One region of the Sporosarcina pasadenensis genome, then DNA from elsewhere that is predicted to be linked to it. Evidence: riboswitches for the same ligand, from Rfam matches in the RefSeq annotation. Region 1 holds a riboswitch; each other region holds the start of a gene.
What was found. Region 1 has a riboswitch for S-adenosylmethionine ahead of AB1K89_RS11760 (aliphatic sulfonate ABC transporter substrate-binding protein). Riboswitches for the same ligand answer to the same signal wherever they lie in the genome.

Region 1 (3,280 bases):
TTAATGGAAAATGAAATATCTTTGAATCCTGCAAGTCCGTTATTGAACGTCCTTGATGCATGTTCCACCTTCAGCATCGTCATCCCTCCATCATAGTTGGTTTTGTAGATTGTCTTGCCACTTCAATGCACGTGCTTCCAATGACTTCAACAACGAATCGGTTGCTTTCCCTAACAATGCAAATAAAATAATGCTTGCGATAATAAGCTCGGGCGAATACGTATTCTGACCAACGACTAGCAAATACCCAAGCCCTTGACTTGCTCCCATTAGCTCCGCAGCTACGACGAACATCCAGCCTAATCCGACACCACTACGTAGACCGACGAGAAACGAAGGAAGTGAAGCGGGCAAGATGATACGACGAACAATTTGCAACGGAGTAAAATGATAGATCTTACCGACTTCAATTAACTTACGGTCTACACCTTGAATACCTGAGACGATGTTCAGATAGATCGGGAAGAACACACCGACAGCGATTAACATCACTTTTGACGACTCTCCAATACCCATCCATAAGATAAACAACGGAACCCAGGCTAGAGATGGAATTGAGCGAAACGCTTGAATTAATGGATCCATCAACTGCTCAAACCATTTAAAATAACCGACGATGGATCCCAATATAACCGCGGCAATTGTTCCTGCTAGAAATCCGATCATAACCCGAAAGAACGTAATTCCCACATGTCCCCAAAGTGTCCCTTCTTGGGCTAACTCAATAATTTTTTGCAAAATAGTTGTCGGAGCCGGAAAGACATAGGCATCGAGCCAATTGAAACGGACAGCCGCTTCCCAAACGACTAATAGAATGAATGGAATGATCAAGCCAAGAGCTAAACCTCTCACCTTATTTTCAAAGTTAATTTTGACCGATCTTTTTGCTTTTACTTTAAACAATTCTTTTTCGTCAATATTGACCGTCATGTCTATTCCCCCTATTTCATTCGATAACTTTTTTTGCAAATTGATCAGTAATCAATTCTCCTACAATCGTTCGGATATCCACATTCCCTTTAATTACATTTTCTGATTGCAACACTTCACCCGCTGCAGTCAGTTCATCGATTTGTTTCTGTCCAGGGATTGGATCCGAGAAGTCATTACGCTCTAAACTCTTTTTCGCTACTTCCAATTGCATCTCAGCTTCTTTTGCAAGTATGTCGGCTGCCTCATCCGGATTTTCCAAAACCCACTTCCGTGCTTTCTCATACACTTCAATCACTGTTTCAACTACTTCAGGATGTTGTTCAGCAAATTCAGATCTGACATTCAGTGTTCCGTACGTATTTTTTTCATGATCACGTAAAAATAACTTTGCACCAGAATCGACTTCAACTTTTGCCATATGTGGATCTAACCCTGCCCACGCTTCTACTTGACCTGTCAAAAGAGCGTTAGCGCCATCTGAGTGTTGTAAATTTACAATTTCCAAGTCTTTGGACGACAACCCAACTTCTTGTAACGAGCGGAGAAGAAATATATATGGATCCGTCCCTAGCGTTGCAGCCACTTTCTTACCTTTCAATTGTTCTACTGATGTGATGTCCGAATCGCCTGTGGCAACAAGCGCAGTCCATTCCGGCTTCGAATAAATATAGACCGATTCAATGGGTGAACCATTCGACTTGGCGATTAATGCTGCAGCCCCAGCTGTCGAACCGAAGTCGACACTTTTTGAATTTAGAAATTCAAGTGCTTTATTGCTTCCGTGGCTGAGTACCCACTCCACTTCAATCCCTTGTTCCACAAACGCCTCCTCTGCCCAACCAAATTCCTTCAACGCTAGGCTAGTTGGCGAGTAATATGCATAATCCAACACAACTTTTTTCAACTCCACCTTTTCCTTGCCTTCACTGGATGAGCAAGCTGACATCAGAATCGTTATACTGATAACCGTTAATATTAATGCAATCCATTTTTTCATGTTCATTTCCTCCTAAACTCATTTTTATATGGAAAATCAATTTAACCCAATCATTAACTGTTCCTATTGGCATAGTCGGATTTATCTATGCACAAATCCGGTTTTAACTTAATGATTATAAAAAACCCTCTTCAATAAGAAGAGGGCTGCAAAATTCCTCCTCTTATCTTCCAGGCTAAAAACACCTGTAGGATGTAGCACCTTTTCAGATCAATTCATCTGTTGGTTGCCGGGCTTCATCGGGCCTATTCCCTCCGCCACTCTTAATAAGAGATGTATGTAATTGTCAAAATCATTTTCAAAATCTAACTGATTGAAAATTAGTATAAACAGATAAAAATAAATTGTCAACTCATATTTTCATTATTTTAAAATATAGTGCATGCTAATTCAGTTTCATTGACTGCTACGACAGGGATTACACAGTATATTATATTTATTTATTTTTATTCATAATTACTTATAAATTTTCGATGGAACATAAAAAGGGAATCCCGAGGATTCCCTTTTTTACTACTGATCTTAAAGACTGTTTAATTGTATAGCTGATTTAAATAAGACATCTACGGCTGCAAGCATCGTTTCTTCATTGATGTCAAATTGTTCATTATGGTGTCCGGCAGGAAGGTCTGTGCCAAAAATACAATATGTTGCGAGTCCACCATTTTGTTTCACTCGTTCCATGAAATAAGTTGCATCTTCGGAACCAGCCGCGTCATTTGATTCCAAAGCTGTTTCTTTTAACATGGCTGACTCTTCTGCACATCCCTGGAGAATCACTGCCAACTCTTTCGATCCTTGACTACTAAGTGCTTCACCGACTGTATCAATTTGATAATCGACTTGATACATTTGTGCTGCACCTTTAATAATCGCTTCTAACTGACTTTTTATAAATTGATTCACTTCAGAATTTTCCCCGCGTGTTTCTGCTTTTAGAAACGCATAATCTGCGATTATATTTCTTCCTGAACCAGCATGTAATTCACCGACATTAATTCTTGAAATCCCTTTTGAATTCCTAGAGATTGCGTGAATATTTAATGCCGCATTGGCAGCAGCTAACAATGCATTATTTCCTTCTTCAGGTTGTGCTCCTGCATGGGATGCCTTACCTTTGAAAGTGATATCCAGTTTCGATGTGGCCAAGAAACCGTTATTCGAAGCAACGAAATGTTGATGGGGGACCCCTGTCCCAACATGCGAGGCGATGAAATAGTCTACATCATCTACGATTCCAGCACTCGCCATTGATTTCGCGCCGCGTGTTCCCTCCTCAGCAGGTTGAAAGATCAATTTGATTCTCCCTTTTAAGGCTTCTTTATTGTTAGCAATAACTGTCGCCAAACC
Region 2 (3,280 bases), on a different contig from region 1:
TGAGGTCATGCTAAGCAGAAAAACGAAAAGGAGTCCTCCATCATGACAATTTCAGTAAAAGCGATTATCGGCAGTACAAGCTCCACTTCATACAACTTGAAAGTGGTTGAGTATTTAAGGAAGAAATATGCGGGTCAACTCGATATTACACCTGTTTTCATTAATGATGTCGATATATTTTCCGTTGATATAGAAAGCAACCAGCCAGAAAACGTGAAGGATTTCTTGGATAATGTGAGAGATTCGGATGCGGTCCTTTTTGCAGTTCCGGAATACAACTTCTCCATTCCAGGGGCAATGAAAAATGCTGTCGACTGGCTTTCTAGAAGCAATTTCGCAATTAAAGACAAGCCTGCATTCATGATCGGCGCTTCAATGGGCGTGTTGGGAAGTGTCCGCGCGCAAATCCACTTGCGTGAAATCTTGACGAACCCGATGCTCTCTCCAGCACTATTGCCGAATAATGAAGTGTACATCGGTTCCATCCATGAAAAGATGGATGAAGCGGGACAATTGACAGACCAAGCGACAATCGACTTCTTAGATAACGTCGTCAACAACTTCATCGCGTTCTATTCGCAAAGAAAAGCTTTGGCTGAAATCAATTCCTAATAAATAAGGCCGTCTCATTCACCGAGACGGCCTTTCTTTATTGCTGACTCACAGCTGTCGTCTCCGCGGCAATGGCGAGGGCTTGCTTAAGATCGTCGATCAAGTCCTCAGCTTCCTCCAATCCGACAGAGAGGCGCAATAGACGCCTATCGACACCGCGCTCTTCCCGCACCTCCTCGGGAATTTCCGAATGGGTTTGCGTCGTCGGATATGTAATTAAGCTTTCGACTCCACCGAGACTTTCGGCAAATGTGATGAGCCGTAAGTTTTGCAAAAGCGGATCGACCCATTCGCTTTCCCGCACCCTGAATGAAATCATGCCGCCTTTTCCGGCATAGAGTACGTCATCGACGAGCGGTTCGCTTTCCAAATAGGAGACGAGTTCCTTTGCGTTGGCGTCATGCTGTTTCATTCGGACATGCAATGTCTTCAACCCGCGGATGACGAGCCAAGAATCGAACGGCGAAAGCGTTGCACCGATCGCATTATGGTTCTCTCCTAAACGGTTGCACAATTCTTCTCCTTTTGCGACGACGAGCCCTGCAAGCACGTCATTATGGCCACCGATATATTTCGTCGCGCTATGGATGACGATGTCCGCCCCGAGCTCGATCGGGCGTTGGTAATACGGAGTCAAAAACGTATTATCGACGATGACGAGCAAGTCGTGTTTTTTTGCGAGCTCCACATACTTTTCAATGTCGATTTCCAGCATGAGCGGGTTTGTCGGTGTTTCGATGAAAATAGCTTTCGTTTTTCCAGTAATGAGCTTTTCTACTTCCTCGACGTTTTCAAAAGACGTATACGAGGTCCGGATGTTATACAGATTGGCGTATTGGTCAAACAAACGGAACGTCCCGCCGTACAGGTCGTCGGGAGCGATCAGTTCATCCCCCGATTTGAACAGGGACATGACGAGCTGGATCGCCGCCATGCCCGAACTACACGCGTAACCGCGGTCGCCGTTTTCTAAATTTGCGATGCCTTCCTCAAGAACCGTCCGGGTCGGGTTTTTCGTTCGTATATAGTCATATCCCGTGGAAAGTCCTAATCCATCATGCTTGTAGGCGGTCGAAAAATGAAGGGGAGGGTTGACCGCCCCAGTTCTCGGATCGCTCTGATTTCCTAGTTGCACCAATTTCGTGTTAATGCTTTGCTTTGTCAAGTTGCCCATCTCCTTTGTCTATTAAAAAAGAGGCCTCTTCAATTAAGAAGAGGGCCTCCAACATCGTTGAAATCAATCTTCTTATCTTCGAGACGTTCCACGCCTTTTGGAATTAGCACCATACCAATATCGGGCTGGTTGCTGAGACTTCATCGGGCCAATCCCTCCGTCTCTCTTGATAAGAATCAAAATATGCAATTGTTAGAAAAATGATTTATTTAAAGTTATCATGTTCCTTGTTAGATTGCAAGCCTCTCCGGAGGAAAAATTTCTGGGGACTTTTGCTATAATGTAGGCATGTTGAAAGACGAGGAGGATTCCATTGGCTTGGCTTTATGTTTTATTGGCGGCGATCGTTGAGATATTCTGGGTGATTGGACTTCGGTACTCCGATACGGCACTCGAATGGACGTGGACCGTCGTTGCCATTATCATCAGTTTCTATGCAATTATTAAAGCTTGCGAGACGCTTCCGTCCGGGACGGTATATGCAGTGTTCACCGGCTCGGGTGCGGCGGCGATTGTCCTTATAGACTTCCTGTTCTTCCATGCGGAGTTTTCCATCGCAAAGGTGATCTTCATCGCGATTATCATCATCGGGGTCATTGGGATTAAAATGACGACGGTCGAATCCGGTGAAGCAGCGGAAGGGGGCGATTGAGATGGCTTGGGTATATTTAGTCATCGCCAGCTTAGGTGAGATTTTCGGTGTCATGGCCATTAATCTTTATTTGCAGAAAAGGTCGTGGCCCCGTCTGTTGCTAATTATTGTGACATTTTCGGTCGGTTTTTGGTTTTTGTCACTTGCGATGCGCGATATTCCGATGGGGACGGCGTATGCGATATGGACGGGACTCGGTGCCGCGGGTGCGGTGCTGATGGGCATTATGTTTTTCAAGGAAGCGGCCGGATGGAAACGGATGTTTTTCCTCTGTTTGATTATCGGAGGGGCGGTCGGATTGAAGTTATTTGGATGAAGGAGGGAGCGCTGTGGCGAAGCAATATGATTTTACGGAAGGGCCGCTTGCGAAGCAGCTGATCTTCTATTCGGCTCCGATCATTTTAACGAACCTTTTGCAAGTGTCGTATCAATTCATCGACAGCCTATGGGTCGGGAATCTGATTGGTGCGGATGCGCTTGGAGCGGTCGCGATTTCGGGCACAGTCGTTTTCACCGTCCTCTCATTTGTCATCGGCCTGAATAATGCGGCGCTCACAATCCTCTCCCAGCAAAAGGGGAGGGGAAGCGAGACGGGATTGCGCAATTATTTGAACGCTTTCGTCGTTCTACTTGCGATCATGTCCGTCGTCTTAAGCTTTGCAGGTTTCTTTTTAGCAAAGCCGATCTTAGCATTGCTTGGAACTCCTGAGTCGATGATTGACATGGCGACGTCCTATTTGCGTGTCAACTTTTTCGGAATCCTGTTTCTGTTCGGCTACAACTTCATCAACACAGTGTTCCGGTCTGTCGGCGATTCCAAGACACCGATCTATTTCGTGTTG
Region 3 (3,280 bases), on a different contig from region 1:
TAGCACCGACAATTATCGGTGAACGTGTCAGCATCCAAGACTTGAGCTGTCTTCACCAAAGTCCAGGCAAGACGTTATTGATTGAGGACGATGTGACAGTCGGCCACAAAGCTCTTCTACATAGTTGTGTTATCCGAAAAGGCGCACTCATCGGAATGGGGGCTATCATTTTAGATGGCGCGGAAATCGGCGAGGGTGCATTCATCGGGGCCGGAAGCCTCGTTCCTCCCGGTAAGAAAATACCGCCTGGCTGCCTTGCTCTCGGCTCGCCTGCAAAAGTCGTCCGTGAATTGAATGACGATGACCGAGCGGATATGGAACGAGTTTTGAACAGCTATGTTGAAAAAGGCCGGATTTATAAGGATTTGCAGAAGTAAAAATCTGTTCGGCGCGGGTGCTGTCCAAATGGGCAGCACCGATGATCCCGAGTATCACTAAACCTCTAATAGCGATACAAGAACGCTATCCCCTCTTTTTGTATAATTAGTATAAACGCTTTAAAGCCCATAAAGTTCTCGTTCCACTCAAAAAAGTAAAAAAGGAAGCATGGATTTCTCCACTGCTTCCTCGATTTTACATTATTAAACAGTCAGTCCTGCTTTGGCGATCAATTCTTCCGCTTTGTCCGTCTGCTCCCAAGGGAGTTCCACGTCAGTGCGTCCGAAATGGCCATATGCCGCAGTCTGCTTATAGATTGGACGGCGCAGGTCAAGCATTTTAATGATGCCTGCTGGGCGTAGATCGAACAGCTCACGTACAATTTCAACAAGCTTCTCTTCTTCGACTTTGCCTGTACCGAATGTATCGATGGAAATCGAAACCGGCTTCGCAACACCAATCGCATATGCGAGTTGAACTTCACAGCGATCCGCTAGGCCTGCAGCTACGATGTTCTTCGCAACATAGCGCGCCGCGTATGAAGCCGAACGGTCCACTTTCGTTGCATCTTTTCCGGAAAATGCGCCGCCGCCATGACGCGCATAGCCGCCATAAGTATCAACGATGATTTTCCTTCCTGTCAAACCGGCATCCCCTTGTGGTCCGCCGATGACAAAACGGCCTGATGGGTTGATGAAGTATTTTGTTTCTTCATCTAATAATTCCGCTGGGACAACTGGGTTGATTACATGATCTTTAATGTCTTGTTGAATCTGTTCGAGCGTAATGTCAGGATGATGCTGTGTTGAAATGACAATCGTATCAATCCGTACAGGACGGTTGTCTTCATCATATTCCACAGTCACTTGCGTTTTTCCATCCGGACGCAAGTAATCGAGAGTATCTTCTTTCCTCACTTGCGCAAGTCTGCGTGACAGCTTATGGGATAAACTGATCGGCATCGGCATAAGCTCCGGTGTTTCATTGCAAGCATAACCGAACATCAGTCCTTGGTCTCCCGCCCCGATCGCTTCAAGCTCCTCATCCGTCATTGTCCCTTCACGTGCTTCCAGTGCCTGATCGACACTCGCCGCGATATCAGCCGATTGTTCGTCGATTGACGTCAACACAGATGACGTCTCCCAGTCGAAACCGAACTTCGCGCGCGTATAGCCAATTTCCTTCACTGTGTCCCGTACCACTTTCGGGATATCAACATACGTAGTCGTTGTAATTTCCCCGATAACTAAAACGAGTCCTGTCGTAATTGTCGTTTCACAGGCTACGCGTGCATTCGGGTCTTCCTCTAGAATAGCGTCTAAAATGGCGTCTGAAATCTGATCGCACATTTTGTCCGGATGTCCTTCAGTTACCGATTCCGAAGTGAATAATCGGCGATTTGTCATTGTAGTTTCCTCCTTAACGGCTTGCAAATATTGATACGGTACTCTGTTTGTCCCAGTAAGTTCAGCGCCTAGAGAGTCGACGTCAACATACACAAGGATTAAGGGCCTCATAGAATCAATAAAAAAGCCCTTCGCTCACGTAAATATACATGAGGAAAGGCATAATTTCAAAAGCAGCACCTTTCACTCTTATCGTCCAAGGCATTCCACCTTGCTCCAGGTTTGGCACCTTCTCGCGGCCAAAATGGTCCACGCAGGTTGCCGGGCTTCATAGGGCCTGTCCCTCCGCCAGCTCGGGATAAGAGTATCCGTTCAATTAACAATCCTACGAAAAAGTTTGCACTTTGTCAAACCTTTTTAAACATATATACTTGAGTTTTTAATTAGTATAGATTATTATTCTAAATGTGTTATACTATTTAGGAAATGTGATGATACCCACCAATGTGGGATTATATGCAAAGGACGGTACGAATAAAATGATTTCAGCTAAAATTGAAAACGGATTACACGAGTTACTTTCAGGCAACAACGTAAACATACAGCCTTCAGTGGCGGAATTGGTTGAAAAAGCGACTTCCCGTGGAGAAGCGAAACTTTCCGCAGACGGCGCACTTACTGCCGAGACAGGAAAGTATACTGGCCGTTCGCCTGAAGATAAGTATATTGTCGAAGAAGATTCTTCTAAAGACAAAATCGACTGGGGCAAAGTGAACCGCCCGATTTCACCTGAAATCTTTGACTCATTATATAATAAAGTTCTTAACCATTTAAAAGCAAAGGAAGAGCTATTCGTATTCAAAGGCTTCGCAGGAGCTGACAAGAACTCTCAGCTTTCAATCCAAGTCATCAATGAATTCGCATGGCAAAACCTATTCGTTCATAACTTGTTCATCCGCCCTACCGCAGAAGAGTTGAAGACGCATGAAGCGCAATTCACAGTTATTGCAGCTCCGACGTTCAAAGCGGATCCTGCTGTGGATGGAACAAAATCCGAAACCTTCATCATTGTATCACTTGAGAAGCGCATTGTGTTGATTGGCGGTACAGAATATGCTGGAGAAATGAAAAAATCGATCTTCTCCGTCATGAACTACTTGCTGCCTGAACGTGGAATCCTTTCCATGCACTGCTCGGCAAACGTCGGTGAAGATGGGGACGTAGCTCTATTCTTCGGCCTTTCCGGCACAGGTAAAACGACGCTTTCAGCAGATGCTGACCGTAAGTTGATCGGTGATGATGAGCACGGCTGGTCCGATCATGGCGTATTCAATATCGAAGGTGGCTGCTACGCGAAAACGATCAATCTCTCACAAGAGAAAGAGCCTGAAATTTACGGAGCAATCCGTTTCGGTTCGGTCTTGGAAAACGTTGTTTTAGATGAGAAGACGCGCAAGCCAGATTACGACGATAATTCATTGACTGAAAATACGCGTGCGGCATATCCAATCCATTATATCGACAATATTGCAGTGCCTTCAGCTGCCGGACATCCA

Region 2: another riboswitch for S-adenosylmethionine. It lies ahead of AB1K89_RS12735 (methionine biosynthesis PLP-dependent protein); the one in region 1 lies ahead of AB1K89_RS11760 (aliphatic sulfonate ABC transporter substrate-binding protein).
Region 3: another riboswitch for S-adenosylmethionine. It lies ahead of metK (methionine adenosyltransferase); the one in region 1 lies ahead of AB1K89_RS11760 (aliphatic sulfonate ABC transporter substrate-binding protein).

The regions. Positions count from the first base shown of each region.
Region 1 covers NZ_JBFEGM010000007.1:206,722-210,001, forward strand. The annotation lists gene AB1K89_RS11750 (ABC transporter ATP-binding protein) at 1-77, opposite strand, end outside; gene AB1K89_RS11755 (ABC transporter permease) at 91-930, opposite strand; gene AB1K89_RS11760 (aliphatic sulfonate ABC transporter substrate-binding protein) at 947-1,930, opposite strand; SAM riboswitch class I at 2,091-2,203, opposite strand; gene AB1K89_RS11765 (amidohydrolase) at 2,453-3,280, opposite strand, start outside.
Region 2 covers NZ_JBFEGM010000008.1:178,615-181,894, forward strand. The annotation lists gene AB1K89_RS12730 (NADPH-dependent FMN reductase) at 43-612, shown strand; gene AB1K89_RS12735 (methionine biosynthesis PLP-dependent protein) at 650-1,786, opposite strand; SAM riboswitch class I at 1,856-1,962, opposite strand; gene AB1K89_RS12740 (DMT family transporter) at 2,100-2,438, shown strand; gene AB1K89_RS12745 (DMT family transporter) at 2,440-2,754, shown strand; gene AB1K89_RS12750 (MATE family efflux transporter) at 2,768-3,280, shown strand, end outside.
Region 3 covers NZ_JBFEGM010000018.1:16,523-19,802, reverse strand. The annotation lists gene AB1K89_RS17050 (gamma carbonic anhydrase) at 1-377, shown strand, start outside; gene metK (methionine adenosyltransferase) at 582-1,784, opposite strand; SAM riboswitch class I at 1,971-2,089, opposite strand; gene pckA (phosphoenolpyruvate carboxykinase (ATP)) at 2,264-3,280, shown strand, end outside.